Regions from separate parts of the Streptomyces sp. NBC_00442 genome, predicted to be linked through region 2. Evidence: riboswitches for the same ligand, from Rfam matches in the RefSeq annotation. Region 2 holds a riboswitch; the other holds the start of a gene.
The links. A riboswitch is a leader RNA that binds a small molecule or an ion and turns the genes downstream of it on or off. The one in region 2 is predicted to bind glycine.
Positions count from the first base shown of each region.

Region 1: it holds a riboswitch for glycine, as region 2 does, so the genes downstream of both, gcvT (glycine cleavage system aminomethyltransferase GcvT) here and gcvP (aminomethyl-transferring glycine dehydrogenase) in region 2, are expected to answer to the same signal.

Region 1 covers NZ_CP107918.1:1,933,374-1,949,130, forward strand. The annotation lists gene OG432_RS08540 (enhanced serine sensitivity protein SseB C-terminal domain-containing protein) at 1-708, opposite strand, end outside; gene OG432_RS08545 (enhanced serine sensitivity protein SseB) at 877-1,650, opposite strand; gene OG432_RS08550 (AAA family ATPase) at 1,795-2,505, opposite strand; glycine riboswitch at 2,744-2,841, shown strand; gene gcvT (glycine cleavage system aminomethyltransferase GcvT) at 2,995-4,110, shown strand; gene gcvH (glycine cleavage system protein GcvH) at 4,211-4,585, shown strand; gene glyA (serine hydroxymethyltransferase) at 4,616-5,875, shown strand; gene OG432_RS08570 (L-serine ammonia-lyase) at 6,035-7,417, shown strand; gene OG432_RS08575 (NADPH-dependent F420 reductase) at 7,519-8,220, opposite strand; gene OG432_RS08580 (EF-hand domain-containing protein) at 8,303-8,515, opposite strand; gene OG432_RS08585 (helix-turn-helix domain-containing protein) at 8,586-9,506, opposite strand; gene OG432_RS08590 (GNAT family N-acetyltransferase) at 9,586-10,224, shown strand; gene OG432_RS08595 (tRNA-dependent cyclodipeptide synthase) at 10,440-11,135, shown strand; gene OG432_RS08600 (cytochrome P450) at 11,132-12,322, shown strand; gene OG432_RS08605 (YncE family protein) at 12,417-13,601, opposite strand; gene OG432_RS08610 (polysaccharide deacetylase family protein) at 13,601-14,410, opposite strand; gene OG432_RS08615 (ATP-binding protein) at 14,805-15,308, opposite strand; gene OG432_RS08620 (enoyl-CoA hydratase/isomerase family protein) at 15,594-15,757, opposite strand, start outside.
Region 2 covers NZ_CP107918.1:6,659,663-6,675,419, forward strand. The annotation lists gene OG432_RS29865 (mannose-1-phosphate guanyltransferase) at 1-2,025, shown strand, start outside; gene OG432_RS29870 (DUF881 domain-containing protein) at 2,114-3,046, shown strand; gene OG432_RS29875 (small basic family protein) at 3,043-3,375, shown strand; gene OG432_RS29880 (DUF881 domain-containing protein) at 3,381-4,187, shown strand; gene OG432_RS29885 (FHA domain-containing protein) at 4,270-5,214, shown strand; gene ftsR (transcriptional regulator FtsR) at 5,234-5,974, shown strand; gene OG432_RS29895 (bifunctional nuclease family protein) at 6,028-6,501, shown strand; gene OG432_RS29900 (MerR family transcriptional regulator) at 6,726-7,313, shown strand; gene OG432_RS29905 (DNA polymerase IV) at 7,378-8,931, shown strand; gene OG432_RS29910 (PRC-barrel domain-containing protein) at 8,847-9,224, opposite strand; glycine riboswitch at 9,360-9,467, shown strand; gene gcvP (aminomethyl-transferring glycine dehydrogenase) at 9,661-12,546, shown strand; gene OG432_RS29920 (DUF5999 family protein) at 12,665-12,871, opposite strand; gene OG432_RS29925 (hypothetical protein) at 13,215-13,802, opposite strand; gene OG432_RS29930 (glutamate--cysteine ligase) at 14,297-15,757, shown strand, end outside.

The DNA of each region.
Region 1 (15,757 bases), 4.7 Mb from region 2:
GGTGTTTGCTTTCAGCCACATGGTGACCGGGTCGTGGACGTCGGACATCGCGACCGTGGACACCGCGAGCCCGTCGGGCACGGCGGCGACGGACTGCCGCATCATGGCCCGCACCGCGTCGACCGACTGGGCGCCGGTGTCGTAGAGGTCGAGACCGATGGCGAGGTAGGGCGAGCCGAGCGCGGGCTGCACCCAGGCGCGGCGCAGCGAGCGGACGGCCGGGGTGCGGTACGCGTTCTGCGCGAGCAGGGCGTAGAACTGCGGGACCTCGACGGCCGGTTCGCAGAGCCGGAGCGGCCCGGCGGGCATCCGGTCGAGCCCGGTGGCGATCCGCCGCAGATCCGTCCAGGGAACGCCGACCCCGCCGCCGGGGGCGTGCGGGTTGAGCCAGATCCCGTACCGGTCGGGGTACAGGGCGCGGGCCACGTCGAGGGCGCCGGCCACTTCGTGCGCCCGGTTCCAGCCGCTGGCGGAGAGCTCCTGCGGGGAGGTCACGCAGGGCGCGTAGGCCACACCGTCGACCTCCATGTTTCCGTACTGCGCGTCCGGCGAGCCCGGCCGGCCGTTCCACAGGAGCATCCAGAGCCGGCCGGACGCGGGGTCGGCGAGGGCGTGCAGCAGCGCCTCGTACATGTCGTAGCGTCCGGGCGTCACCTGGCGCAGCATGTGCTCGACCTGCCCGGCCGCCGCGGTGCCTGACGCGCTCACCCTGGGTTCCGCCCCTCTTCGATCCACCGTGCCGACGCCTGCGCCGCCCCGCGGCCCCGGGCACACGCGTGCGGCTGCGGGGCTGCAAGGGTCATGAAACCAGGTTAAGCCGCCGTACAGACATCGCCATGGCGCGGCGAAGACCTGCCGTGACGTACCCGCCGGTCGCTACTGGACCCGGGTGTAGAAGGGCCGCACCCGGTCGCGCATCCAGGTGGCGACCGGATCCTGCGTCACGTCGAGCAGGACCAGATGGACCGGCCAGCCGACCTCGGCCCGGTCGAGGGCGCGGCCCAGCGCCTCCATCGGGGCGTTGCGGCCCGCGCCGTCCCAGGTGGAGAACTCCACGCCGATGAAGAGCGTGGGCGCCTCGCCCTCGATGGAGGCGAGCGCGCGGCGGGCGCTGAGCACCACGCCGGTCGCCTCGAACTCGGCGGCGGCGGCGCTCAGGAAGTCGACCGGGTCCTCCTGCCAGTCGGGCTCGAAGAGGCGTACCCGGGCGCCGGACGCGGGTCCGTCGAGTGCGGTACGCCCGGTACGGCACAGCTCGGCCACGGCCGGCGGCGGGAGCGGCATCCCTACGGCGCCCTCGGGGTTGACCACGATGCCGAGCTGCGGCGGGAGCCCCCGGGCGAACTCGACTGCGGGCGCCACCGCGAACGACATGTGGGAACCGACACACTGCAGGAACTGCTGCTCGGAGCTGTAGACGGGCACATAGGGGGCGCCGTCGAGCTCCATGGTGGGCAGGTCGAGGTCGGCGCTCTCCTGACTGCCGCCGTTGGGCAGCGGCACCCAGACCGCGTTGCGGCCGAGCACCTCTATCAGCCGCGGGCCCGCGTCGGGCTGCCCGAGGGCCGCGGCCAGCGCCTCTTCGAGTTCGTTGCCCGGCCAGCCTCCGCCGCCGAGCGGATGCGCGAACGCCTGCTCCGGAAAGTTCATGTGTGCTGTCCTTCTCCCCCTGCTGCCTGCCGGCTCGTCCCCCGACCGTCCGCCGGCCCGCACGGCCGTACCCCTCGACCCTAACGCCGTACCCGCGGCGGCGGAAAAGCCCCCGCGAAAGGACCCGGCGCGCGCCACCCGGCGCTACTCGGCGAAGCCGATCCGCCGCACCACGGTGGCGGACTCCCGGTCGAGCAGCACCGCGGTGGCACATCCGGTCGGCAGCCGCCCGGCCTCCACCTGGGCGATGAGGCGGCGGGCCGCGCCGCGGTGCCGGGCGAAGGCGTACGCCGACACCCAGCGGCCCCGGGCGGCCTGCCCCTCGAGGGCGGTGCCGGCGGGTACGTCGAGCACGACCAGGCGCAGCGCCCTTCCCCGGCGCAGCGCGCCCCGGCCCAGCCAGTGCCGCACCCACGCCTGGGTGCCGCAGTCGTGCACGACGAGGCTGTCGCCGGAGCGCAGCGCCCACCAGGTGCGCACGAAGTGCGCGGTGCGGGTGAGCGGGCGGTACAGGGCGTACGGGATCCCGGGCAGCCGGCGCTGCCATGCCACCCGGGTGTCCTGGGAGTCGATGTGGCGGTCGGTGACGGTGCGCCGCATCAGGGTCGTCTTGCCGCTGCCGGGCAGGCCCGACACGACGACGACGTCTCCCGCGTCGAAGAGCAGCTCCGGCGGTGTGCGCTCGGGCCGCCCGCGCAGGTCGCGCACCGCCCCGCGCACCGCGCCCGCCGTGTTCCCGACGCCCGACGCGTTCCCCGCGCCCGCCCCGCGCGGCCCGCTCCCCTCGTGCCGCCGGTTCTCCTCGTGCGCCGCGCCCGCCTCGCGCACGGTCGGCGCCGTGCGCGGCGTCGGCACCGCACGGCCGGGCCCGTTCGGCGCGGGCGCCTCGGGTGCCTCCCGCGGTTCCCACCCTTCCTGCCCCTCCCGCGCCTCCCGCACCTGACCGGTCTTGCGTCCCGCCGTCATGGCACTCCCCCTGTTCGCTTCCGCGTCCCTTGCCCACGGAGTGTAAAGAGTGGGTAATAGGCCGTCGGCGATGTGCCGCTTCCGGGAGGCGTGCAATGATGTGCCCGCCAACTGCATACCGGCCGTTCGAATCCGCGCGGGAGAGTCCTCAGCAGCTGTGAGCTGGGGCGCCGAAGGAGCAAGTTCCTCCCTTGAATCTCTCAGGCCCCGTACCGCGCGGGTGAGGCAGATCTGAAAAGCGGGCCGTCCCCTGCCGGGCGGTCCCACCCAAGGTGCAAGCCGTGCCGCGCAGCGCGCGACGGTGAACCTCTCAGGTTCCGATGACAGATGGGGAGGATGTCCTCGACCGTCATGCCCCGGGACCTTGGAGCACCGTCCATGAGCAACACTCCCCGTCTGACCTCCCTCGATGCCCTGCATCGTGCGCTGGGCGCCACGATGACCGACTTCGCGGGCTGGGACATGCCGCTGCGGTACGGGAGCGAGCGCGACGAGCACAACGCCGTCCGCACCCGCGCCGGCATCTTCGACCTCTCCCACATGGGCGAGATCACCGTCACCGGCGCCGAGGCCATGAAGGCGCTGAACTACGCGCTCGTCGGCAACATCGCCACCATCGGCGTGGGCCGGGCCCGGTACACGATGATCTGCCAGGAGGACGGCGGGATCGTCGACGACCTGATCGTCTACCGCCTGGGCGAGAGCGAGTACATGGTCGTCGCCAACGCGGGCAACGCGCAGATCGTGCTCGACGCGATCACCGAGCGCGCGGCCGGCTTCGACGCCGAGGTCCGCGACGACCGCGACGCCTACGCGCTGATCGCGGTGCAGGGCCCCGAGTCCCCGGGCATCCTGAAGTCCGTGACCGACGCCGACCTCGACGGCCTGAAGTACTACGCGGGCCTGCCCGGCACCGTCGCCGGTGTCCCCGCGCTCATCGCCCGCACCGGCTACACCGGCGAGGACGGCTTCGAGCTGTTCGTCGCGCCCGAGCACGCCGAGCAGCTGTGGCGCGCGCTGACCGAGGCCGGCCAGGGCGCGGGCCTCGTGCCGTGCGGCCTGTCCTGCCGCGACACGCTGCGCCTGGAGGCGGGCATGCCGCTGTACGGGCACGAGCTGACGACCGCGCTGACCCCGTTCGACGCCGGTCTCGGCCGGGTCGTGAAGTTCGAGAAGGACGGCGGCTTCGTGGGCCGCGAGGCGCTGGAGGCCGCCGCCGCGAAGGCCGAGGCCGCCCCGCCGCGCAAGCTCGTCGGCCTGATCGCCGAGGGCCGCCGGGTGCCGCGCGCCGGGTTCTCGGTCGTGGCCGGCGGCGAGGTCGTCGGCGAGGTCACCTCGGGCGCCCCTTCCCCGACGCTCGGCAAGCCGATCGCGATCGCGTACGTGGACGCCGCGCACGCCGCGCCCGGCACGGCCGGCGTCGGCATCGACATCCGTGGGACGCACGAGGCCTACGAGGTCGTCGCGCTGCCCTTCTACAAGCGCCAGAAGTGACGCGCGCCTCCCTCGGGCAGCCCCTTTCCCCGCTCGGCGTCCGAGACACTCGTCGAGACCCCGTCAGCAGCACTCCCCCGCGTACAGGAGAATTCAGGTCATGAGCAACCCGCAGCAGCTGCGCTACAGCAAGGAGCACGAGTGGCTGTCGAGCGCCGAGGACGGCGTGTCGACGGTCGGTATCACGGAGCACGCGGCCAACGCGCTCGGTGACGTCGTGTACGTCCAGCTTCCGGCGGTGGGTGACACGGTGACCGCCGGCGAGACCTGCGGCGAGCTGGAGTCCACCAAGTCGGTCAGCGACCTGTACTCCCCGGTCACCGGCGAGGTCGTCGAGGCCAACCAGGACGTCGTGGACGACCCGTCGCTCGTCAACTCGGCCCCGTTCGAGGGCGGTTGGCTGTTCAAGGTGAAGGTCGCGGACGAGCCGGGCGACCTGCTCTCCGCCGACGAGTACACCGCCTTCGCCAGCTGACCTAGACCACAGGGATACAGGGATCTACTGATGTCGCTTCTGAACCAGCCCCTCCACGAGCTGGACCCGGACGTCGCCGCGGCCGTCGACGCCGAGCTCCACCGTCAGCAGTCCACCCTCGAAATGATCGCCTCGGAGAACTTCGCTCCGGTCGCGGTCATGGAGGCCCAGGGCTCGGTCCTCACCAACAAGTACGCCGAGGGCTACCCGGGCCGCCGCTACTACGGCGGCTGCGAGCACGTCGACGTGGTCGAGCAGATCGCGATCGACCGCATCAAGGCGCTGTTCGGCGCCGAGGCCGCCAACGTGCAGCCCCACTCGGGCGCCCAGGCCAACGCGGCCGCGATGTTCGCGCTGCTCAAGCCGGGCGACACGATCATGGGTCTGAACCTGGCCCACGGCGGTCACCTGACCCACGGCATGAAGATCAACTTCTCCGGCAAGCTCTACAACGTGGTCCCGTACCACGTCGACGAGACCGGCGAGGTCGACATGGCCGAGGTCGAGCGCCTGGCCAAGGAGTCGAAGCCGAAGCTGATCGTGGCCGGCTGGTCCGCGTACCCGCGCCAGCTGGACTTCGCCGCCTTCCGCCGCATCGCGGACGAGGTCGGCGCGTACCTGATGGTCGACATGGCCCACTTCGCGGGTCTGGTCGCCGCGGGCCTGCACCCCAACCCGGTGCCGCACGCCCACGTCGTGACCACCACCACGCACAAGACCCTCGGCGGTCCGCGCGGCGGTGTCATCCTGTCGACCCAGGAGCTCGCCAAGAAGATCAACTCGGCGGTCTTCCCCGGTCAGCAGGGCGGCCCCCTGGAGCACGTCATCGCGGCGAAGGCGGTGTCCTTCAAGGTCGCGGCCTCGCCCGAGTTCAAGGAGCGCCAGCAGCGCACCCTGGACGGCGCCCGCATCCTGGCCGAGCGCCTGGTCCAGGACGACGTGAAGGCCGTCGGCGTCGACGTCCTGACCGGCGGCACCGACGTGCACCTGGTCCTGGTGGACCTGCGCAACTCGGAGCTGGACGGCCAGCAGGCCGAGGACCGCCTCCACGAGGTCGGCATCACGGTCAACCGGAACGCCGTCCCGAACGACCCGCGGCCGCCGATGGTCACCTCGGGTCTGCGCATCGGCACCCCGGCGCTCGCCACCCGCGGCTTCGGCGACGAGGACTTCCGCGAGGTCGCCGACGTCATCGCCGAGGCCCTGAAGCCGGAGTTCGACAAGGACGCCCTGTCGGCGCGGGTGTCCGCTCTGGCCGCCAAGCACCCCCTGTACCCCGGCCTGAAGTAGTTTCGTACGCTTTCGTTCCCGGTTCATTCGGGACGAAGCCCCGGGGCACCGCGCACACTGGGTAGTGAGCGCGGTGCCCCATCCCATTTGCTGTGCCAGCTTTGCTCTGCACTACCCCGGCAGACAACGGCGTCTACCAACCCCCACAAGGAGTCTCCCGTGGCCATCTCGGTCTTCGACCTGTTCTCGATCGGCATCGGCCCGTCCAGCTCCCACACCGTCGGCCCGATGCGGGCGGCCCGGATGTTCGCCGCGCGCCTCAAGAACGAGGGCCTGATCGCGCACACCACGCGGATACGGGCCGAGCTGTACGGCTCGCTCGGCGCGACCGGCCACGGCCACGGCACCCCGAAGGCGGTGCTCCTCGGCCTCGAGGGCGACTCGCCGCGCACCGTCGACGTGGAGAGCGCCGACGCCCGCGTCGAGCAGATCAAGGAGTCGGGCCGCCTCAACGTGCTCGGCATGCACGAGATCGACTTCGCCTACGACGACGACCTGGTCCTGCACCGCCGCAAGGCGCTGCCGTACCACGCCAACGGCATGACGGTCTTCGCGTACGACGTCGACGGCGGGCTGCTCCTGGAGAAGACGTACTACTCGGTCGGTGGCGGCTTCGTCGTCGACGAAGATGCCGTGGCCGGCGACAACCCGATCGTGCCGGACGACACCGTCCTCAAGCACCCCTTCCGCACCGGCGACGAGCTGCTCCGCCTCGCGCGGGACACCGGTCTCTCGATCTCCGCGCTGATGCTGGAGAACGAGAAGGCCTGGCGCACCGAGGACGAGATCCGCTCCGGGCTCCTCGACATCTGGCGGGTCATGCAGGCCTGCGTGGCGCGCGGCATGTCCCGCGAGGGCATCCTGCCCGGCGGCCTCAAGGTGCGCCGCCGCGCCGCCAACACCGCCCGCCTGCTGCGCGCCGAGGGCAACCCCGAGGCGCACGCCATGGAGTGGGCGACGCTGTACGCGATGGCCGTCAACGAGGAGAACGCGGCGGGTGGCCGCGTCGTGACCGCGCCCACCAACGGCGCCGCCGGCATCATCCCCGCGGTCCTGCACTACTACATGAACTTCGTGCCCGGCGGGTCCTCCCAGGAGAAGGAGGACGGCGTCGTCCGCTTCCTGCTCGCGGCCGGCGCGATCGGCATGCTGTTCAAGGAGAACGCCTCGATCTCCGGCGCCGAGGTCGGCTGCCAGGGCGAGGTCGGCTCGGCCTGCTCGATGGCGGCGGGCGCCCTCGCCGAGGTGCTCGGCGGCACCCCCGAGCAGGTCGAGAACGCGGCGGAGATCGGCATGGAGCACAACCTGGGCCTGACCTGCGACCCGGTCGGCGGTCTGGTCCAGATCCCGTGCATCGAGCGCAACGGCATGGCCGCGGTGAAGGCCGTCACCGCCGCCAAGATGGCGATGCGCGGCGATGGCAGCCACAAGGTGTCCCTGGACAAGGTCATCAAGACGATGAAGGAGACGGGGGCGGACATGAGCGTCAAGTACAAGGAGACGGCCCGCGGCGGGCTCGCGGTGAACATCATCGAGTGCTGACGCGACAGGCCCCGACCCGCGCGTCCGCACCGTAGGCACGGTCGGGGCCCTGTCTTGTCCTGCCCCGCCCTTCCGGTCCAGGACGGGCGGCGTGAACGGGCTCAGAAACGATGTGCGGCGGGCCGCTCCTCGGGGGCGGCCGCCAGGGCCTCGGTGATCTCCGCGACTCCGCCGCGCAGGCCGTAGACGGGGGTCGCGGGCTGCTGGCGCCAGGAGTCGTCGATGCCGCCGGCGTCGACGGTGTCGAAGCCCAGCTCGTCGACGAGTTCGCGCACCAGCTTCTTCGCGGCCGCGTCGTCGCCCGCCACCGGTACGGCGATCCGCTCGGGGTCGCCCTGGGGGCGGGGGCGGTCCAGCAGGTCCTGCGCGTACGTGCCGTTGAAGACCTTGATGACCGGGTGGCCGATGTGATGCTCGGTCCAGCGGCTCTCGGGGAGGCCGTCCTCGATCGCGTCGATCCGGCCGTCGCGCTCCTTGGGGTAGTAGTTCCCGGTGTCGATGACGGCGAAGCCGTCGGCCGCCTTGTCGAACAGGCCGCCGGGCAGGTCGGGCACGTTCTTCAGCGGGACGGTGACCACGACGACCTGTGCGCCGTCGGCCGCGTCCGCGACGGTGACCGCCGTGGCGCCGGTCTCCTCGGCGAGGGCGGAAAGGGTGTGCGGGCCGCGGGAGTTGGCGACGGACACCTGGTGGCCGAGCGCGGTGAGGCGGCGGGTCAGGTTGCCGCCGATGTTGCCCGCGCCGATGATGCCGATCTTCATGAGCTGGCCTTCCGGAGAGAGTGCGTTGGCACGCTCCGGCAACCCGCGGATACGGCGGGTTATTCCGGCCCGGCCCCGGTGGCGTACCGCGTCAGCGGACGTACACCACCGGCGCCGTTCGGGGTCACTTGTTCAGCGAGGCCCAGAACTCCTCGAAGGAGAGCTTGCCGTCGCCGTTGGCGTCCTTGGCCTTGATGATGGCCTGGGCCACGGTCTCGGTGACGTGGTAGTCGCCCAGCTGCGCCATGACCGCCTTGTACTCGCTCGCGGTGACGCGTCCGTCGCCGTCGACGTCGAGCTTCGCGAACGCCTTGCGCGCCTCTTCGATGTCCGCCACTGCGGGTCCACCCCTTTGTTGGTGCCACTGCTAGGTGCCACTGCTCGGTGCTTTTCTGACGCCGGTCACATTAGCCGCCCACGTGGGCGCGCAGTGCGGCGGCCAGCCATGGGAAGGCGGCGGCCGAGCCGGGCTGCGGCTCGTACCCGTTGACGATCGCGAGCAGCTGGAAGTAGCGCTCGACGCGCAGGTCGGGGCCGACGCCGACCCGTTCCAGGACCGCCGCCCGGTCCGCGCCCACGCCGAAGAGTTCGTCAAGGAGTGCGTCGGCCTCGGCGCTGTCGGGCGCGACACCCCGCTCCTGGGCTCCGCCGGCGAGTGCGGCCACCTGCTTCGCGAAGGCGAGGTAGGCCTGCGGTTCACGCGAACGCTCCCGGAAATCCTCGGAGTTGCTCGCGGCGATGCGCCGCACCAGCGCACGGAAGCCGTCGTCCTCGACGAGTTCGGCCAGCTCGATCCATGCGTCGACCTGGCGCGGGGTCGGGTCGTCCGGCAGTTCGGCGGCCACGCCGCGGACCCGGGCGTGGAAGTGTGCGTTGGTGTCGTCGAGGCCGGCGAACACGTCGTCGGTGAAGTCGTCGATGATCTGCTTGCGCTCAAGGGCGGAGAGCCGCGCCAGCTTGTTCATGAGTGTCATCTCCTCGGTTCCGGACTGTCTCAGGGCGATGGTCGACAGGACGGCCCGGCTCAGCTTCAGGGACCTGATCTGCGCGTCGAGGGCCGCGACGTGAGCCGCGGCGACCTCGGCGACCGTGACCTCCCGGGCGAGCACCCGGCGCACGTCGTCGAGACCGAGCCCGAGTTCGCGCAGGGTACGCACGAGTTCGAGGCGCCCCACGGAGGCCGCGTCGTACAGCCGGTACCCCCCGGCCGAGCGCCCGACGGGCGGCAGCGCGCCGATGTCGGACCAGTAACGGATGGTGCGCACGGGAAGTCCGGTACGGCGGGCGAGCTGCCCGATGGTGAAGGTTTCCGAGCCGTCGTCGATCACGTCGCCGAGTCTCCCGTTTCCAGTGGGTGGAGACTCAAGGGGCAGCTCAAGGGGCAGGGTGAGAGAAACGGGGACGGCGATGGATCACACGCTCGGGGACATTCTGGCGGCCGCGGCCGCAGGCCACTTCCCGCCGGCCGACGGCGGCACGACGCTCGTGGCGCAGCCGGGGCCGCGCGACGCGGGCGTCCTGGCGTTCACCGCGCACTCGGTGATCTTCCTGGACGAGGACGAGGACTGGCTCCGGGCCACCCTCGCGGCGACCGACGCCGACCCCCTCGGCGCGTCGATGAACCCCGCCTTCCTTGCCGCCCTGATGGCTCGTACCGGCCGGTCGATGAACTGCGTCGACCTGCTGACCTGCGCCCCCGCCCTGCCGGGCGGGCCGCCCCTGGCGCTGCGGGAGATCGAGGATCCGGCGCATCCGCGGGTGGTGCGGGCCTTGAAGTTCCGGGACGAGGTGCGGGTTTGGGCGACGGACGGTGGCGTACTCGTACTCGGACGGGGCGTCGCGGGGCGCTGGGAGGTCGCCCTCGAACTCGACGAGTTCGCGCGCGGCAGCGGTCTCGGTGCCCAACTGGCCCGCTCCGCCCGTCACTTGGTGCCGGGTGGGACGCTTTGGGCCCAGCAGTCGCCGGGGAACGCGCGCAGCGTGCGCACCTTCCAGGCCGCCGGCTTCAGACCGGTCGGCTCGGAGGCCCTGCTGCTCGCCCACTGACCGACGGACTCCGCCGCCCGACCGGCGCGGGCCCGGCACGGGCCTGACTGTTCGAAGTACGCAAACGGTCGCTTTGCGCCACACAAAGAGGAGTTCACGCCATATTCCGATCGCCGGATCCTCACGCTCCGCCACTGGGCGATAACTTCACGCTGTCGTCGCCACACCGGGAGCACAGGGCCCCCAGGGACTAGCGGCGCTGGGGCGTATCGGCTGTGACCATCACAACTGAAGCATTCACCGTGCAGCCCTTCACTCGAAGCTGCCAGCAGATATGGGACGAAGGCGACCACGTCCTCATCGGGGTGAGTCCGGGGAACAGCTATTTCAGCGCCGGCCGCATCACCGACCTCGTCCGCTGGGCTTCGGCACGGTTCACCCGCATCGACCTCATATACGCCGACCTCCATGTGGCCGAGCTGTTCAGCGCGCTCGGCTACGCCCCGGAGCACGCGGCACGCCGCGCCTCGAAGGAGGTGAAGGCGGTGCGCCGCCGGGTGGTGCGCGGCGTCGAGGAGGCGGACGCGCAGGGCACTCCGGTCGGCGTGCACGGGCTCTCGGAGTTCGCCGGACATCCGGTGTACGAGCTGCTGCACCGCCGGGTGCGCCACTTCCTGTCGACCGACCCGGGCTTTCGCACCGCCTGTGAGCGGATGGCGGCGCACTTCCTGTCCACGAAGGCCGGCGGGCCGGTCGCGAGCGCCGCGCAGCTCTCCGCCTGCCTCGACTACATCACCGCCGAGCTCCCCTTCTTCCTGGACACCCCGGGGATCCTCGGTGTCCCGTCCTCGGTGTCGTCGTACCACGTGCCGATCCCGCTGACCGACCTCCTGTACGCGAAGGGCGGCGGCCTGCGCGCGTCCCGCAATCAGGCCTACGCCGTGGTGCGCCCGGAAGGAATCCCCGCATGACCACCGAGACCGTCCTGGACTTCCCGCTCTCCCGGCGCGGCGACGTGCTGCCCGCCGAGTGCACCCGGCTGCGCGAGAAGCAGCCGGTGGCCCGGGTGCGTACGCTCACCGGCGACCCGGCCTGGCTGGTGAGCAGTCACGCCCTGGCCAAGCAGGTCCTGGAGGACGAGCGGTTCAGCCTCAAGGACACCGCGAACGCCGGGGTCCCCCGCCAGTACGCGCTGACGATCCCGCCCGAGGTCGTCAACAACATGGGCAACATCAACAGCGCCGGGCTGCGCAACGCCGTGATGAAGTCCCTGAGCCCGCGCGCGGACGGCCTGGCCGAGCGGCTGCGCGAGCGGGCCGAGGGCTTCATCGAGGCGCTGCTCGCCGAGGGCCCGCCCGCCGACCTGAGGGCTGGGTTCGCCGACCCCTTCTCGGCGGCGCTGCACTGCGACGTCGTCGGCGTGCCGTTCGAGGACTGGCGCAGGCTCATGTCCGGTCTGGACGTGGCCTTCATGACCAGCGCGCACACCTTCGAGGGCGCCGGGCTCAACTGGTACAAGGACCTCGGGTACATGGTGGAGCGGCTGAACGCCCCGGACGTGCCGCCCGAGAGCCTGCTGGGCCGGCTGGGCGCGCTGCGCGAGGACCGGGAGTCGGCGCACCTCACCGACGAGATGCTGGCCACGGTCGCGGTCTCCCTGTTCGGCGCGGGCGCGGTGTCCACCTCCGCCTTCCTGGTACTCGCGATCCTCGCCCTGCTCCAGCATCCGGAGCTGATCGGATACCTGCGCGAGCATCCCGAGCGCATGGGCCGCGCCGTGGAGGAGCTGCTCCGCTGGAACCTGTCGATCGGCGACGGGCTGCCCCGGCTCGCCCTTGAGGACGTACAGCTGGGCGACGTACTCGTCCAGAAGGGCGAGTTGGTGCTCGTCCTGGTCGAGGGCGCCAACTTCGACCCGGAGGTGTTCACCGATCCCGACCGGCTCGACCTGGACCGCGAGCACAACCCGCACCTCTCGTTCGGCGCCGGCCGGCACTTCTGCCCGGCCACCGGGCTCGGCCGGCTGCACGCGGAGACGGCGCTCTCGGTCCTGGTGGACCGGCTGCCGGGGATGCGCCTCGCGGTGCCGGCCGAACAGCTGGTGTGGCGTACGGGCTTCATCAAGCGCCTGCCCGAACGGCTGCCGGCGCTGTGGTGACACCGGGGTGCCCCGGGGCCGACGGGCCCCGGGGCATCGCGCGGCCGTGCGGGGCCGCTCCGGTTCGGCGCGGGACGGCTCGGCGCGGGACGGTTCAGCGGAAGATGCCGGTGTGGCCCAGCGAGTACCGGCCGGGCTGCGGGTAGACGGCGAGTCCGTGCGGTCCCGAGCCGACGGGGATGCGGGCCAGTTCCTTGCCGGTGGCGGTGTCGATGGCGTACACCTCGGCGTTGTAGCGCCCGGACAGCCACAGCACCTTGCCGTCGGCCGAGACGCCGCCCATGTCGGGGCTGCCGCCGTCGGGCAGTTCCCACTTCTTGGTGAGCTTGTTCTTGGTGAAGTCGAAGATGGAGATGGTGCCCTCGCCGCGGTTGGAGATGTACATCTCCTTGGAGTCGCGGCTGATGTAGAGCCCGTGGCAGCCCTTGCCCGTGGGCAGCAGGACCGGCTTGTCGAACTTGTCGCCGTCCAGGACCCACATGCCGTGCGCCATCATGTCGGCGACGTAGAAGGTCTTGCCGTCCGGGGACATCTTCACGTCCTGCGGCATCGCCCCGTCGAAGGGGAGCTTCTGCTGCCCGACGATCTTCATCTGCTCGGTGTCGACCTTGAGGAGTTCGCCGGAGAACTCGCAGGAGACGATGAAGTACCGGCCGTCCATGGAGAAGTCCGCGTGGTTGACGCCCGCGCACGTCACCGGGACGGTCTTGACGCGGTTCATGGTGACCGGGTCGCGGAAGACGAGCTCGCGGTCCATCGAGGCCATGACGATGGCGTACTTGCCGTTGGGCGTGAAGTAGAGGTTGTACGGGTCGGAGACCTGGACGGTGCGTCCGGTCTTGCCGGTCGCCGGGTCGATGGCGGTGAGCGAGTCGCCGAGGTCGTTGTTGACCCAGAGCGTCTTCATGTCCCACGACGGCACGACGTGCTGCGGCTGGCGGCCGACCGGAATCGTCTCGATCACCTTGTACGTGGCCGGGTCGATCACGGAGACCGTGTTGGAGTTGGTGTTGGGCACGTACACGCGCGGCAGGAAGTTCTTCACCGCGGGCTGGAGCGCGTTGGGGCGGTCCGCCGCGTAGGCGTCCTTGGGGTCGAGGACGGGCGGCATGCCCGGCAGGCCCTGCGGCACGGTCTTCTTGACGACGGCGGGCGGGACCGCCGCCTTGGAGCCGAGCGCCTCGTCCTTGTGGTCGGATCCCGATCCGCAGCCGGCGAGGGCCGCGAGCAGGGCGGCCGCCGAGAGCAGCGCGGTGGTCGTCTTCGTTACGGTCGGCATCAGATCAGCAGCTCCGTGGTCGTGACCGCGCGCAGTCGGCGGCGTTCCAGTTCGGCGAGTAGGACGGGCAGCGCGGCGACCGTGTCCGCATAGCCGAAGTGCAGGCTCACCACCGATCCGTTGCGGATCTGCCCGGTGACGTTGCGGGTCACGGCCGAGGCGCCGGGCGAGGTGAAGTCGAGGGAGTCGACGTCGTACGACAGCACGTGCGGGTACCCCGCCCGCCGGGCCAATTTCTGAACGAGCGGCGTCGCGTACTGGGTACGGGAGGGCCTGAACCATGTCCCGATGGAGCCGGTGAGGCGGCGCAGCCGGTCCGCGCAGCCGGTGATCTCGGCGTAGGCCTCCGACTCGTCCATGGTGGAGATGTCGGTGTGGTGCAGGGTGTGGTTGCCCAGTTCGTGGCCGCCGTCCAGGATGCGGCGGGCCATCGCGGGCTGCTCGTCGAGCCAGGTGCCGACGGCGAGCACGGTGACCCTGGCGCCGGCCTTCTCCGCCTCGTCGAGCAGGGTGGTGGCGATCTTCGGATCGCCCTGGCCGTGGAAGGTGAGCGCGACCTGGGGGCGACCCGGAGGGCCGCTGCTGATCTGGACCGGCTGCCCGGGGAAGGAACGGGGGGCCGGCGCGGGATGGGGCGCCTGGGGGCGGGCGGCGGCCGCCGCGGAGGCGGACGGCGGCGTCGGGGACCCGGACGGCGTGTGGCCCGCCCGGTCGTCCGAACAGCCTGCCGTCAGCGCCCCCGCGATGGCCGCGCCCGCCCCGGCGCGCAGGGCGCTGCGGCGGTCGACCGCACGGGGTGATGGATTCAGCACATGGACATTTAAGTGGCCCGAAGGGCTGTTTGTAATGATTGACCCACTTTCAGGACCTTTGCGGGTCGCACCCGGCACGCAGGGGGCGACGGCGCTCCGCTCGATGATTCACTCAGCGGCCTCGATATTTATTCATGCTTTGGAAGGTACGTGCTCTAACTCACCTACGATTCACAGCTAAACTGTGATGGTTTATTGCTTTATGTCCGACTAGGGACTTTTGAGGATGGGCCGCCCATCTGTCATAGTCGGAGCCACGACCCCCATTGACCCGGGCCAGGTCGTCTTCAGTCGCCGTGGACCACACCCCCCTCGGATCCGCGGCGCTCCCCAGAAGCCCCCGTCGGCGCCGCACCCCGGCAGCCGGGGGGCTTCTGTGATGTCGGCCGCCTCAGCGGTCGGCGACCCGCATCTCGAACCAGGTGGTCTTGCCACGCGGCAGCAGATCCACTCCCCAACGGTCCGAGAGCTTGTCGACGAGGAACAGTCCGCGGCCGCTGACGTCGAGCTCGTGCACCGGCATCAGACAGGGCAGCCCGCGCGAGGGGTCGCGGACCTCGACGCGGATCCAGCCCCGCCGGCGCAGCATGCGCAGACCGAAGACCCGGGCCCCGGTGTGGCGCACCGCGTTGCCGACGAGTTCGGAGACCAGCAGCACGGCGTGCTCGGCGAGGGTCGGCGAGAGCGCCCACTGGCGCAGGACCACGGACTGGGTGATCCGGCGGGCGGTCGCCGCTGACTCCGGCCGCGACGGGAGGCGCACCTCGCCCTCCGTCGGATTCCCGAACAACTCCAGTGCTTTCAGCGCCAGTTCGTCGTCGGCGGACGGCATCCATCGCGCCGCGGTCGCACTCACGCGCTGCGCCGGTTGTTCCACACCCTCCAGCCCCGCCATGCCACCATCATGGCGGCCCGGGGCGGAATCCGGGGGCGTTCCGAAGGAATCGCGCCTCCGGAACACGACGTTCCGGAGGCGCGGCATGGCATATGACGGAGGCAGAACGAGCCTTGGAACACCCCTTCTGACCTGCGATGACGTGACGCGTTCGGTTGATCACCAAGCGTTCCGCAAGGGTTTTCGTTAAGACTCCCTTAAGGCTGCGCTAATCTCCCCACAGGGTGTACACACCGCCATCACATGTACAGACCGAGTCGGCCGGGTGCCTCAACTTCGGTGTCCTCAGAGGAACTTGGCCTTGCCCGGACCCTCCTCGACGAAGCTGCGCATGCCCCGCTCGCGGTCCTCGGTGGCGAACAGGCCCGCGAACCAGTTGCGTTCGATGGCGAGGCCGGTGTCGAGGTCCGTCTCCAGACCGGCGTCGATCGACTCCTTGGCCGCGCGCA
Region 2 (15,757 bases):
AAGCCGACGTGGGGGCAAGTCTTCTCCGACACCGTGAACACGGGCATCTACGTGATGGAGCCCGAGGTGTTCGACTACGTCGAGGCCGACAAGTCCGTCGACTGGTCCGGCGACGTCTTCCCGCAGCTCATGAAGGAAGGCAAGCCGATCTACGGCTATATCGCCGAGGGCTACTGGGAGGACGTGGGCACGCACGAGAGCTACGTCAAGGCGCAGGCCGACGTGCTCGAAGGCAAGGTCGACGTCGACATCGACGGTTTCGAGATCTCCCCGGGCGTCTGGGTCGCCGAAGGCGCCGAGGTCCATCCCGACGCCGTGCTCCGGGGCCCCCTCTACATCGGGGACTACGCGAAGGTCGAAGCGGATGCCGAGATCCGCGAGCACACCGTCATCGGCTCGAACGTCGTCGTGAAGAGCGGGGCCTTTCTCCACAAGGCCGTGGTCCACGACAACGTATACATCGGCCAGCACAGCAATCTGCGCGGCTGTGTGATCGGCAAGAACACCGACATCATGCGCGCCGCACGGATCGAGGACGGCGCCGTCATCGGCGACGAATGCCTCGTCGGTGAGGAATCGATCGTCCAGGGCAACGTCAGGGTCTACCCCTTCAAGACCATCGAGGCCGGCGCGTTCGTCAACACCTCGGTGATCTGGGAGTCGAGAGGGCAGGCCCATCTCTTCGGCGCCCGGGGAGTCTCCGGCATCCTCAACGTGGAGATCACACCGGAACTCGCGGTCCGACTCGCCGGCGCGTACGCCACCACGCTCAAGAAGGGGTCGACCGTCACCACGGCGCGCGACCACTCCCGAGGCGCGCGTGCGCTCAAGCGCGCCGTCATCTCGGCGCTGCAGGCCAGCGCCATAGACGTACGCGACCTGGAGAACGTGCCGCTGCCGGTCGCCCGCCAGCAGACCGCCCGGGGCACCGCCGGCGGAATCATGATCCGTACGTCGCCCGGTGTGCCGGACTCCGTCGACATCATGTTCTTCGACGAGCGGGGCGCGGACCTCTCCCAGGCGGGGCAGCGCAAGCTCGACCGCGTCTACGCGCGCCAGGAGTACAGGCGGGCCTTCCCGGGCGAGATCGGCGATCTGCAGTTCCCCTCCAGCGTCTTCGACTCGTACACCGGCTCGCTGCTGCGCAAGGCCGACACCACCGGTATCGCGGAGGCCGGTCTGAAGGTCGTCGTCGACGCGTCCAACGGAAGCGCCGGCCTCGTGCTGCCCAGCCTGCTCGGCCGACTCAAGGTGGACTCGCTGGTGATCAACCCGGGTCTCGACGAGTCCAGGCCGACGGAGTCCGCCGAGGGCCGGCGGGCCGGGCTCGTGCGGCTCGGGGAGATCGTCGCGTCGGCGCGTGCCGCGTTCGGGGTGCGGTTCGACCCGGTGGGCGAGCGGCTCTCGCTGGTCGACGAGCGCGGCCGGATCGTGGAGGACGACCGGGCGCTGCTGGTCATGCTGGACCTCGTCGCGGCCGAGCGGCGCAGCGGGCGGGTCGCGCTGCCCGTCACGACCACCAGGATCGCCGAGCAGGTCGCGGCGTACCACGGCACCCAGGTCGACTGGACGACCACCTCGCCGGACGATCTGACGCGGGTGGGTCGTGAGGAGACCACCATCTTCGGTGGTGACGGGCGTGGCGGGTTCATCGTGCCGGAGTTCAGCAGCGTCTTCGACGGGGCGGCGGCGTTCGTGCGGCTCCTCGGCCTCGTGGCGCGCACCCAGCTCACGCTGAGCCAGATCGACGCGCGGATCCCGCAGGCTCATGTGCTGCGACGGGACATCCCGACGCCGTGGGCGGTCAAGGGCATGGTCATGCGCCAGGTCGTGGAAGCGGCCGGCGGGCGGTCCGTGGACACGACCGACGGGGTACGGGTCGTCGAGGCCGACGGGCGCTGGGTGATGGTGCTGCCCGACCCGGCCGAGGCCGTCACCCATCTGTGGGCCGAGGGACCGGACGACGTATCGGCCCAGGCGCTCCTCGACGAATGGGCAGCGGTGGTCGACAGCGCAGGTCACTGATGTCGTAAAGGTGTGCGGGGCCGGGCCGGTGGGCGCGGCCCCGCACAGCGGTGGGGCCATTCGGTGGTAGCGGCGCCGACGTGCGACGATGTGCGGCATGCCGCAGCAGCCCCCCGTTCGGAGCACGCCGTCCCCGCCGCCGCGCCCCGACGCGTCGATGTCGCTGCTGACCAATGTGATGGACCACGCGCTCGACGACGGCTACGCCGAGGCGACCGCCCGCCGTGCGGCCGAGGGCGGGGCGGGACTTCCCCGCACACTGCAGGCCAAGCTCGCGCTCGCGGGCGGCCTCGTGCTGGCCGCGCTGGTGGTGACGGTCGGCGCTGCGCAAGCCCGCGTCACCGCCCCCGTCGTCGCCAAGGAACGCCAAGAACTGATCAACCGGGTCGAGTCGGAGACCAAGGCGGCCGACAAGCTCCAGGACGACGTGGACGGGCTGCGGACCGAGGTCGGGGACCGTCAGCGCAAGGCGCTGGAGAAGCACGGTGGCGACCAGGGCGAGCTGGTGGCGCTGCTCTCCGGCGCGACCGAGGTGCACGGTCCGGGGGTGAAACTGGTCGTCGACGACGCCAAGGAGACCGTTCAGGGCGACGGCAGCCGGCCGCGCGAGAGCACGACGTTCGCGGACACCGGCCGCGTCCGGGACCGCGACATGCAGCGCGTGGTCAACGGGCTGTGGCAGTCGGGCGCGGAGGCGATCGCCATCAACGGGCAGCGTCTGACATCGTTTTCGGCGATCCGGGCCGCGGGCGACGCCATACTGGTCGACAACAGGCCACTGGTGCCGCCGTATACGGTGCTCGCGGTGGGGGACGGGAAAAAGCTCAGCACGGCCTTCCAGGACAGTGCGGACGGCCAGTACCTGCACGTGCTGGAGCAGAACTACGGGATCAGGGCGAGCATTTCGACCGCGTCCGACGTTCGTCTCCCGGCGGCGCCGAGCCTGACCGTACGTACCGCACAACCAATGGCCACGGGCGCCGCTAAGGGCGCGGCCGACACAGGGAAGGGCACATCGTGATCGCCGTACTTGGCCTCGTCGTGGGCGTCGTGGTCGGACTTCTGGTCCGGCCCGAGGTGCCCGCGGTGGTCGAGCCGTATCTGCCGATCGCCGTGGTAGCGGCACTCGACGCGGTCTTCGGCGGGCTCCGCGCCATGCTCGACGGCATCTTCGTCGACAAGGTCTTCGTGGTCTCCTTCCTGTCGAACGTCGTGGTCGCCGCGCTGATCGTCTTCCTCGGCGACAAATTGGGCGTCGGCGCGCAGCTCTCGACCGGTGTGGTCGTGGTGCTCGGCATCCGGATCTTCTCCAACGCGGCCGCCATCCGTCGCCACGTCTTCAGGGCCTGACGCCGATGAGCGACCTGAGGAACACCGATCCGGGTGACGGCGACGAGCGGCCCGTCGTCGCACCGAGTGAACCGAGTGCGACCAAGCCCGATCTGACGGGGCGGCAGCGGCTCGCCGCGGGGCTGTGGCCGCCGCGGGTCAGCCGCGCGCAGCTCATCGTGGCGCTTCTCCTGTTCGTCCTCGGTCTCGGCCTCGCCATCCAGGTCCGTTCCAACAGCGACAACAGTGCGCTGCGCGGGGCCCGCCAGGAGGATCTGGTGCGCATCCTGGATGAACTGGATTCCCGCACCAAGCGTCTTGAGGATGAGAAGCAGCGTCTCGACGGCCAGCGCACCGAGCTGGAGACCAGCTCCAACCAGGCGGAAGAGGCACGCAAGCAGACCGTGGAGAAGGAACGGCAGCTCGGCATTCTGGCCGGCACGGTCGCGGCGCAGGGGCCGGGCATCACGTTGACGATCACGGACCCGAAGGGTGCAGTCGAGTCCGACAAGGTACTTGACACCGTGCAGGAACTGCGCGCTGCAGGGGCCGAGGCGATCCAGATCAATGACGTCCGTGTGGTGGCGAACACCTATTTCTCGGACGAGACCGGCGGCATCGGCGTGGACGGAACGAAGGTGAGCGCGCCGTACGTCTTCAAGGTGATCGGCAGGCCGCAGGATCTGGAGCCGGCGCTCAACATCCCCGGCGGAGTGGTGCAGACTTTGGAGAAGGAGCAGGCCACCGCCACTGTGGCCCGCTCGGAGAAGATCGTCGTGAACGCCTTGCGGGTCGCGAAGCGGCCTGACTACGCTCAGTCGTCCTCGCACTGAAGGGGGCACACGTGAGGGCTGTCGGACAAGAGCAGCAGGTTGCGGGGGGTCGCCGCTCCGTAACAGTGGTGCGTGGTGGAAACTGTTTGGCGGATACGGACGTTGTGAGGATGTCCGGGTCGGCCGGTGTGTTGATTCTGGGTTCGTCCTGCCCCACGGGCGGGTCTATTTCGGTCAAGGGGAATCGCCCGTGAAGTTGTTTGCGAAGTTGTTCGGCAAGAGCGCACGCCAGGACGGCGGCAGCGCCGCCAGGCACCGTGCTCCGCGCGCCGATGGGACAGAGGAGCAGGGCGGCGAGCGTCCGCTGTTCCGCGACGAGGTGGCCGGTTCCGGTGGTGACATTCCGGGCGCGTCGTCTGTTGACCCTGCGGGTGCCGGGCGCATAGGTTTCGGGGAATCGTCAACCTCAAGTACGGGTGGAGGGTTTGGCTCCGACCCGTATGCCACCAGTGCTCACGCGGTGCCGCCGCGGCAGGAGGATCCGTCGATGTCGGGCTTGCCTGTTTGTACGAGGTGTGGGCACAGCAACCCCGCAGCCAGCCGCTTCTGCTCCAACTGCGGCGCGCCGCTGCGCCCGGGTGTCGTTCCGGAGCGCGCCTCCGAGACGACGTCGACCATCTCCATCTCGGGCCTTGAGGCGTACGACGCCGAGGTGACCGGGCAGACGCAGCTGCCGTCGCTCTCCCCGGAGGCACAGGCCGCCGTGGACGCCCTGCCGCTCGGCTCGGCGCTCCTGGTGGTGCGCCGCGGGCCGAACTCGGGAAGCCGCTTCCTGCTGGACGGCGAGCTGACCACGGCGGGCCGTCACCCGCAGAGCGACATCTTCCTGGACGACGTGACGGTCTCGCGCCGCCACGTGGAGTTCCGGCGGGGTGCCGACGGGCGCTTCACGGTCTCCGACGTCGGCAGCCTCAACGGCACCTACGTGAACCGCGAGCGGATCGACGCGGTCGACCTGGCCAATGGCGACGAGGTCCAGATCGGGAAGTACCGGCTGGTCTTCTACGCGAGCCAGCGCGCTCTCTGAGATCCGGCAGGGAAGGTCCATGCTGCAGACACCGACGGGCGGTGCCGGATCGGGCACCGCCACCGCGGGCCGGCTGATGAGCATCGGCGGCGTGCTGAATCAGTTGCGCGACGAATTTCCCGAAGTGACGATCTCGAAGATCCGCTTTCTGGAGTCCGAGGGCCTGGTCGAGCCGAGGCGTACGCCATCGGGGTACCGCAAGTTCACCGCGGGCGATGTCGAGCGGCTGGCTCAGGTGCTCCGCATGCAGCGGGACCACTACCTGCCGCTTCGGGTGATCCGCGAGCACCTGGACGCTCTCAGCCGCGGTGAAGAGCCCTCGCTGCCGGCCCCGGGCGGTTCCCGGGAGCCGTTCGACGCGCTGGGCGAGCCGGACGGGGACCGGCCCACGGCGGCCCGGCTGGGCCGGGCGGAGCTGATGGCGGCCGCCGAGGTCAGCGAGGCGGAGCTCGCCGAATGGGAGTCGTACGGCCTGATCACGCCGGGGTCCGAGGGCGGCTTCGACGCCGAGTCGGTGAACGTGGCCCGTCTTGTGGCGGATCTGGGGCGATTTGGTCTCGAACCTCGTCACCTGCGTGCCATGAAGGCCGCCGCGGACCGCGAGGCGGGGCTGGTCGAGCAGGTGGTGGCGCCCCTGCGACTGCACCGCAATCCGCAGACCAGGGCCCATGCGGAGGCCACCGCGAAAGAGCTCGCGGCGCTCTCCGTCCGGCTTCACGCGGCGCTCGTACAGACCGCCCTGGGTGTCCGGCTTCACTGATCTTGTAGGTGCCCGACTACCCAAACCTGCCGAGCACGTCCTAGGGTTGCTGTGTGAACGAGCTCGACGTCGTGGGTGTCCGGGTGGAAATGCCCAATAACCAACCGATCGTGCTCCTGCGTGAAGTGGGAGGCGATCGGTACCTGCCCATCTGGATCGGTCCAGGTGAGGCGACCGCCATTGCCTTCGCGCAACAAGGGATGGCTCCTGCGCGGCCCCTGACGCACGACCTTTTCAAGGACGTGCTGGAGGCCGTGGGTCAGGAGCTGACCGAGGTCCGCATCACGGATCTGCGCGAAGGCGTCTTCTACGCGGAGCTGGTCTTCGCCAGTGGGGTGGAGGTGAGTGCCCGGCCGTCCGACGCCATAGCGCTGGCGCTGCGCACCGGTACGCCGATCTACGGCAGTGACGGTGTGCTCGACGATGCCGGCATCGCCATCCCGGACGAGCAGGAGGACGAAGTGGAGAAGTTCCGCGAGTTCCTCGACCAGATCTCGCCGGAGGACTTCGGAACCAACAGCCAGTGAGCACCGGAAACAGGTGATCCGGCGGCCCCGGGAGTGATGACGCGCGCCGCGCGTGCGCCGGAGGAGTTTCGGCGCATTCGAGAAGCTTTTCCCGTAAGAGAGATACGGGAAACCACCCTCAGGGTGATTATCACTCGGCGTGCCGAGTGTGGCGATCGTTGACGCACCCCGAGTGACTGCCTACCGTCGAGTGGGCAGGTCAAGGACGGAGGGTCGGCGTGAGAATGAGCGGCGACGGTACGGCAGGGGGAGCTCCCGGACGAAGTCCGGGGGAGAACGGTCCGTACCCGCTTCACAGCAGTGCGGCCGACCCGACCACCGAAACGATCGGATACCGGGGACCGACGGCGTGCGCGGCGGCCGGCATCACCTACCGCCAGCTCGACTACTGGGCGCGTACCGGCCTGGTCGAACCCAGCGTGCGTCCGGCCTACGGATCGGGCACCCAGCGCCTCTACAGCTTCCGGGACGTCGTCGTCCTGAAGATCGTCAAGCGCTTCCTCGACACCGGGGTCGCGCTGCAGAACATCCGCGCCGCCGTGCAGCACCTGCGGGAGCGCGGGTTTCGCGATCTGGAGCGGATGACGCTGATGAGCGACGGGGCCACCGTCCACGAGTGCTCGTCGCCCGACGAGGTCGTGAGCCTGCTCCAGGGCGGCCAGGGCGTCTTCGGGATCGCCGTGGGCGTGGTGTGGCGGGACGTCGAGTCGGCCCTCTCCCAGCTGCACGGCGAGCGGGTCGACACGGGCGAGACGCTGGTCGGGCACAACCCGGCCGACGAGCTGGCCCGGCGCCGCAACCGGGCGGTCTGACGCCCTGACGCCCTGACGGCGGTGCCGCGGCCGATTGTCAGTGGCGTACGGCAGCATCGGAGATGTGAGAGCCGCGCCGACCATCCTGCATCTGGACATGGATGCCTTCTTCGCCGCCGCAGAGCAGGCGTCGAAGCCCAGCCTGCGCGGAAAGCCGGTCGTCGTGGGCGGCCTCGGACCGCGCGGGGTGGTGTCCACGGCGTCGTACGAGGCGCGGGTCTTCGGGGTGCGTTCGGCGATGCCCATGGCGCAGGCCAGGCGCCTCTGTCCGAACGCGGCGTATCTGGTGCCGCGCTTCCAGCTCTACCGCACGATCAGCGAGCAGGTCATGGAGCTGCTGCGGCGCCTGTCGCCGCTGGTCGAGCCGCTCAGCCTGGACGAGGCGTTCGTGGACCTGGAGGCCGGCGGGGTGGCCTTCGGGTCGGCGGACGCGCGCGAGGCCGGTGAGCGCCTGCGCAGGGACATCCGGGCGGTGACGGGGCTCAGCGGGTCGGTCGGGCTCGCCGGATCCAAGATGCTGGCCAAGATCGCCTCCGAGGAGGCCAAGCCGGACGGGCTGTTCCTCATAAAGCCCGGCACCGAGCGTGAACTCCTGGCCCCGATGCCGGTGCGGACCCTGCCGGGCGTGGGGCCCGCCACCGGGGAGCACCTGCGCCGGGCCGGCATGACCACCGTGGCCGACCTCACCGAGGCGGGCGAGGACGAGCTGGTCCGGCTGCTCGGGAAGTCGCACGGGGCGTCGCTGTACCGGATGGCCGCCGGGTTCGACGACCGGCCCGTGGTGGCCGAGCGGGACGCCAAGTCGGTGTCGGTCGAGGACACCTTCGACGTCGACCTGCACGATCGGGTGCGCATCATGACCGAGGTCGGGCGGCTGGCGGAGCGGTGCGTGCAGCGGCTCCGGGCATCCGGCCACTCGGGCCGGACGATCGTGCTGAAGGTCAGGCGCTACGACTTCTCCACGCTGACCAGGTCCGAGACGCTGCGCGGGCCCACGGACGACCCGGCGGTGGTGCGCGAGGCGGCCGGGCGGCTGCTCGACTCCGTGGACACCACGGGCGGGGTGCGGCTGCTCGGCGTGGGGGTCACCGGGCTCGCCGACTTCACGCAGGAGGACCTGTTCGCGCAGGCGGCTGGGGACCGGGCCGCCCAGCAGGACCCGGCGGCCGAGGCCGAGGAGGCGGCCGTGCCCGTGGCCGAGCCGGAGCCCGTGGAAGACCCGGCGCAGCGCCGCTGGCTGGCCGGACACGATGTGCGGCACAGCCAGTACGGGCCGGGCTGGGTGCAGGGAAGCGGCGTCGGGCGCGTCACCGTGCGCTTCGAGACGCCGACCTCGCTCGTCCCGGGCAGGGTGCGGACCTTCAGGGTGGACGACCCCGGCCTCACGCCGTCGGAGCCGCTGGCCCTGGTCGATCCGGCCGCAGAGGGCTCCCCCGGCGAGGTGCGGCCGGGGGAGGCGGAGCCCAGGGCCGAGCCCAGGGCCGAGCCCAGGGCCGAGGACGGGGGCGGGGAGGGCGCCGAGGAGGGGGTGGGTCAGGCGTCGCCGTTGGCGAGTCGGCCGAAGTCGCGGTCGGACGGCGGCGGGCCGGGTTCGGGGGCCTCGATGTCCAGACCGTAGTGGTGGTAGAGCTGAAGCTCCTGTTCCGGGGAGAGATGGCGGCCCACGCCGAAGTCCGGCGCGTCCTTGATCAGGCTGCGCTCGAAGGGAACGTGCAGCGCCTCGTCGATCACGGTGCTGGGGTCCAGGGGGACGAAGGCGTCCCGGCTGAACAGGCCGGTGCGCACGGCGGCCCACTCCGGTGCGCCCGTCGCGTCGTCGAGGTAGACCTCGTCCACCGTCCCGATCTTGCGTCCATTGCGGTCATACGCCTTGCGGCCGATCAGGCTGCGCGGATCGATGTCGGTCTGCACGGTCCCTCCAATTGGTCGCAACCGGTCAGAACTGCTCCATAAGCACTACAAAAGTGCACATCGTGGGTGTTGGCCACTTGAGCAGTTGAACAAAGAATCGGCTCGGAGCGCGCTGGTAGGCTGGCAAACGGCTGCTGACCCCGTGCGGGAGAGTCCACCGAAGTGCTCACTGAGTGCCACGGCGGACGCCGAAGGAGCAACTCCTCCCCGGAATCTCTCAGGCCCACGGACCGCACGGACGAGGTCACTCTGGAAAGCAGGACGGGGGACGCACGGGCACTGCTGCTCGGGCAAAACCTTTCCTCACCGACGGTGAAAACCGGGTCGCTCCCATGCGCCCGGTGAAGCTCTCAGGTTGAGATGACAGAGGGGGAGGCCGTCCGGGTACCCGCGCCGTGGTGCCCCTCGCAGGTCGTGCGACCAGGAGGCCTCCGTCATGACCGCCAACCGCATTTCGCTCAGCCAGCTGGAGCGTGGCATTCCGTTCGAGCAGCGCCACATCGGGCCCGATGCCGAGGCGCAGGCGAAGATGCTCGCGCAGGTCGGCTACGGCTCGCTCGACGAGCTGACCGCCGCCGCCGTCCCCGAGGTCATCAAGAGCGCCGGGGCCCTGAACCTGCCCGAGGCGCGGACCGAGGCCGAGGTGCTCGCAGAGCTGCGCCGGCTCGCCGACCGCAACCAGGTGCTCGCACCCATGATCGGCCTGGGCTACTACGGCACCTTCACGCCGCCGGTGATCCTGCGCAACGTCATGGAGAACCCGGCCTGGTACACCGCGTACACGCCCTACCAGCCGGAGATCTCGCAGGGCCGTCTCGAAGCGCTGCTCAACTTCCAGACCATGGTCGCCGAGCTGACCGGCCTTCCGACCTCGGGCGCGTCCCTGCTCGACGAGGGCACCGCCGCGGCCGAGGCCCTCGCGCTGTCCCGCCGGGTCGGCAAGGTGAAGGGCGGGGTCTACCTGATCGACGCCGACACCCTGCCGCAGACCGTCGCCGTGATCCAGACGCGCGCCGAGCCGACCGGCGTCGAGGTCGTCGTCGCCGACCTGAGCGACGGCATCCCGGCCGAGATCGCCGACCGCGGCGTCTTCGGGGTGCTGCTCCAGTACCCGGGCGCCTCCGGCCAGGTCCGTGACCTCAAGCCGGTCATCGACCGGGCTCACGAACTCGGCGCGATCGTCACCGTCGCCGCCGATCTCCTCGCGCTCACCCTGCTCGCCTCGCCCGGATCTCTCGGCGCGGACATCGCGGTCGGCACGACCCAGCGCTTCGGCGTCCCGATGGGCTTCGGCGGACCGCACGCCGGGTTCATGGCCGTCCAGGAGAAGTTCGCCCGCAGCCTGCCCGGTCGCCTCGTCGGCGTCTCCGTCGACGCCGACGGCAACAAGGCCTACCGCCTGGCGCTGCAGACCCGCGAGCAGCACATCCGCCGCGAGAAGGCCACCAGCAACATCTGCACCGCCCAGGTGCTGCTCGCCGTCATGGCCGGGATGTACGCGGTCTACCACGGCCCGGACGGCCTGAAGCAGATCGCGCAGCGCACCCACCGCTACGCCGTGCTGCTGGCCGAAGGCCTGAAGGCCGCCGGGGTCGACGTCGTCCACGAGGCCCACTTCGACACCCTGACCGTGCGCGTGCCCGGCAAGGCCGCCGAGGCCGTCGCCGCCGCCCGCGAGGGCGGGGTCAACCTGCACCTGGTCAACGCCGACACCGTGTCCATCTCCTGCGACGAGACCACCACCCGGACCCAACTGGCCGCGGTCTGGGCCGCGTTCGGGGCCGACGCCGATGTGGAGGCGCTCGACGCCGCGACCGCCGACACCCTGCCCGCCGCTCTGCTGCGCAGCGACGAGTTCCTGACCCACCCGGTCTTCCACCAGCACCGCTCCGAGACCGCGATGCTGCGCTACCTGCGCAAGCTCGCCGACCGCGACTACGCGCTCGACCGCGGCATGATCCCGCTCGGCTCCTGCACCATGAAGCTGAACGCGACGACCGAGATGGAGCCGGTGACCTGGCCCGAGTTCGGGCAGATCCACCCCTTCGCGCCGGTCGAGCAGGCCGCCGGCTACCTCACGCTCATCCGTGAGCTGGAGGAGCGCCTCGCCGAGGTCACCGGATACGACGCGGTGTCCATCCAGCCCAACGCCGGTTCGCAGGGCGAGCTCGCGGGTCTGCTCGCGGTCCGTGCCTACCACCGCGCCAACGGCGACACGCAGCGCACCGTCTGCCTCATCCCGTCCTCCGCGCACGGCACCAACGCCGCGAGCGCCGTGATGGCCGGCATGAAGGTCGTCGTCGTCAAGACCGCCGACGACGGCGAGGTCGACGCCGACGACCTGCGCGCCAAGATCGAGCAGTACCGCGACGAGCTCTCGGTGCTGATGATCACCTACCCGTCCACGCACGGCGTGTTCGAGGAGCACGTCGCCGACATCTGCGCCCAGGTCCACGAGGCCGGCGGCCAGGTGTACGTCGACGGCGCCAACCTCAACGCGCTGGTGGGCCTGGCCAAGCCGGGCAAGTTCGGCGGCGACGTCTCGCACCTCAACCTGCACAAGACGTTCTGCATCCCGCACGGCGGCGGCGGCCCCGGCGTCGGCCCGGTCGGCGTGCGCTCGCACCTCGCGCCGTACCTGCCCAACCACCCGCTCCAGCCGACCGCGGGCCCGGCCACCGGTGTCGGCCCGATCTCGGCCGCCCCGTGGGGCTCGGCCGGCATCCTGCCGATCTCGTGGGCGTACGTACGTCTCATGGGCGGCGAGGGGCTCAAGCGGGCGACGCAGGTCGCCGTGCTCGCCGCGAACTACATCGCCAAGCGCCTGGAGCCGCACTACCCGGTGCTCTACACGGGCCCCAACGGTCTCGTCGCGCACGAGTGCATCGTGGACCTGCGCCCGCTGTCCAAGGCGACCGGCGTCAGCGTCGACGACATCGCCAAGCGCCTGATCGACTACGGCTTCCACGCGCCGACCATGTCGTTCCCGGTGGCCGGCACGCTGATGATCGAACCCACCGAGTCCGAGGACCTGGGCGAGATCGACCGGTTCTGCGACACCATGATCGCGATCCGCGGCGAGATCGAGAAGGTCGCCTCCGGCGCCTGGCCGGCCGACGACAACCCGCTCGCCAACGCCCCGCACACCGCGGCCGCGCTCGGCGGCGAGTGGAACCACGCCTACAGCCGTGAGGACGCCGTCTTCCCGGCCGGTGTGTCGGCCGCCGACAAGTACTGGCCGCCGGTGCGCCGCATCGACGGCGCCTTCGGCGACCGCAACCTGGTCTGCTCCTGCCCGCCGCTCGACGAGTACGACCACTGATCCCACACATGCGTAAGGGCCGGTTCGGGGTGTGTTCCCCGGGCCGGCCCTTGTGTTGTCCGTGCCGGACGCGTCCGCGGGGGACCCGTCCGTACGGGAACTGCCCGTACGGGGCCGCCTAGGCGGCCGTCGCCACCTGTTCCGCCGTGAGCGGCCGGTGCGGGGCGATGATCTGCCCGTCCGGCAACAGCTCACCGGTGTCCTCGAAGAGCAGGACGCCGTTGCACAGCAGGCTCCAGCCCTGCTCCGGGTGGTGTGCCACGGGCTTCGCGGCTTCCCGGTCGGCGGAGAAGGCTGTCGGGCAGGCTGGCAGGTGCTGGCACATGGATGCGTTCTTTCGCTGCGTCGTGGTGAGTGTGCTGCGGCTCGATGCGTTGTTCATGGCCGCCCCCCGTAGTCAGTCGGTCGGTCCGATCCCAGTGTTGCCCCACGGGCGTCAATCCGCAGGGATTTCGCGGCAGCGCTTCCTACTGCTTAATGACGTATCACCCGTGCGGACGGTTCAGCTCAACTGGCCTGTCTTTTCGGGTGGTTCGCAGTGGCCCGAGAGAACTAGCCCGTATGGCGCAGGCGGCGCGTACGCAGCATAGACACACCAGGCCCCGCGACCGCACCGGTCGCGGGGCACATTTTTTCGCGCGGCGGTCGCAGCGGCCGCGGACGTGGGGTCAGGCCGGCTGCCCGAGCAGCGGAGCCGGGGCCAGGCGCAGAGTGAGGACGGGGAGGAGTTCGCTGACGCGCAGCGGGCGGTGGGAGCAGATGCCGGGCGGGGCGGGAGCGAGCGGCACGAGGAGGTCGTGGGGCGCGGGAGCGCCCGATGCGCCGTCGGCGGTGGTGTCGCCGTGCAGCCACAGCGTGAGCATGTAGAGCTCGGGGATCGAGAGGAGCCGGGGCTGGTAGTGGGTGGCGAGGAGTTCGGCCTGGCGCAGGGCGCGCCCGGTCGAGGCGATGTAGGGGCCTTCGAAGAAGTGCGAGAAGGTCCAGCCGTCCGGCGTGAGCCGGGTGTCCGCGGCGGCGACCGGGCGGTCGGGGTCGCTGATCAGGAAGCGCCATCCGGCCAGCCGGGTGCGGGCGGTGCGGCCGCCCGATGTGATCCCGTCCAGGACGTGGAGCGGGAGCGGGAGTTCGGGGGTGAGCGGGCCGGGGGCGGAACGGAGGGCCGGGGTGCGGGCCTCACGGACGGCGGTGGGGGAACCGAGTGCCGCGAGGACGCTGCGCAGGGCGGGCGCGGGGGCCGGGGGGACATGCAGCGGCATGGTGGGTCGCCTCTCACTTTCGGAGACACGGTGATACGTGGGCAGGGCGGACGGCGCTGTCTGCGGTGCGGGGCGGGGGCAGAGGGGGGCCGACGAAAGATGGCCGGGGCGCCAACTCTCTGCCTCGTTTGCAGAGTTTATACGACACGTGTTCACACGGTGTTTCGGCTAGCTGTCGGCCATATTGCCCGCAAGTCGGTATCAGGCCCTCCTGTGCGGGTGATTTGCCCGGGGAAATGTCCGCATCGGCGCTCCGACCTGGAAAGGTTCCCGCCCGGTGGTCGGCCGAAACTCGTCGGTGTTTTTCACTATTGCCGACAGGCAGGTAACTGCCCGTTGCCGTATGCCTGATGAATGTGCCGCGGGCCGCTGCGTCCGACGGTACTCTCCCGACGCCGCCCGCGCAGGCGTTATAGATCAGTCAGCCTGGGCATTATCGACCATGACGCGAGCGGCCGGTGTCGCTGGCTGCCCATTCGAGGAGGGACCCTTCGATGGGGGAGAAGGTCGTGGCAGGCGGATTCGACCTGTCCGATCGGCACCGCTACCGATCCAAGCTGCAGGAGTGCCTGGAGGGGCTGGGGATGCTGCTGGACCAGAAGCGGTTCGACCGGCCCAGGAACCTGATGGGGCTTGAGCTGGAACTGAATCTCGCGGGTCCCGACGGTATGCCCCGCATGATGAATGCCGAGGTGCTCGAACGCATCGCGAGCAGGGATTTCCAGACCGAGCTCGGAATGTTCAATCTGGAAGTGAACATCGCCCCGCACCGGCTCGGCGGCCGCGTATTCGATCAGCTCGCGGAGGAGTTGCGGACGGGGCTCGGGTATGCCGACCGCAAAGCCGCCGAGGTCGACGCCGGCATCATCATGATCGGAATTCTGCCGACCCTGGTCCAGGACGACCTGGTGTCCGCGAACCTTTCCGACGTCGATCGCTACACCCTGCTCAACGATCAAATCGTGGCGGCCCGCGGCGAGGATTTCACCCTCGACATCCAGGGCGTCGAACGACTCCAGTGCACCTCGGCGTCGATCACCCCGGAAGCCGCCTGCACGTCCGTCCAGTTGCATCTGCAGGTGACGCCCGCACGGTTCGCGGCGGTATGGAACGCGGCGCAGGCGGTCACGGCCGTCCAGATCGCTGTGGGAGCCAACGCGCCCTTCCTGTTCGGGCGGGAGCTGTGGCGCGAGTCGCGTCCGCCCCTGTTCGAGCAGGCCACCGACACCAGGCCGGCCGAACTGCGCGCCCAAGGGGTGCGCCCGCGCACCTGGTTCGGGGAACGCTGGGTCACCTCCGCGTACGAACTCTTCGAGGAGAACCTCCGCTTCTTCCCGCCGCTGCTGCCGATCGTCGACGAGGAGGAACCGCTGCGCGTCATCGCGGACGGCGGGGTGCCGCAGCTCAAGGAACTGGTGCTGCACAACGGCACGATCTACCGCTGGAACCGGCCGGTGTACGGGATCGCCGACGGTGTGCCGCACCTCAGGGTGGAGAACCGAGTGCTTCCGGCCGGTCCCACCGTCAGCGACGTGCTCGCCAACGCGGCCTTCTACTACGGCCTGGTGCGGGCCTTGGCGGAGGACAGCCGGCCGGTGTGGACGCGGCTTCCCTTCGAGTCCGCGGCCTCGAACTTCGACGCCGCGTGCCGCTACGGCATCGACGCCGAGCTCCTGTGGCCGGCGCCGCGGCGCGGCGCCGGCGTCACCCGGGTGCCCGCGGTCAAGCTCGTGAGCGAGGAGCTGCTGCCGCTGGCCGCGGCCGGCCTCGACGCATGGGGGGTGGAGGCGGCCGACCGTGACCACTACCTCGGCATCATCGAGGAGCGGTGCCGCCGGCGCGTCAACGGCTCGTCCTGGCAGGTCGACACCTACCACCGGGCCCTGGCCGCGGGCCTGGGCCGCGAGGCCGCCCTGTCCGCGACCACCCGGCGCTACCGCGAGCTGATGCTCGAG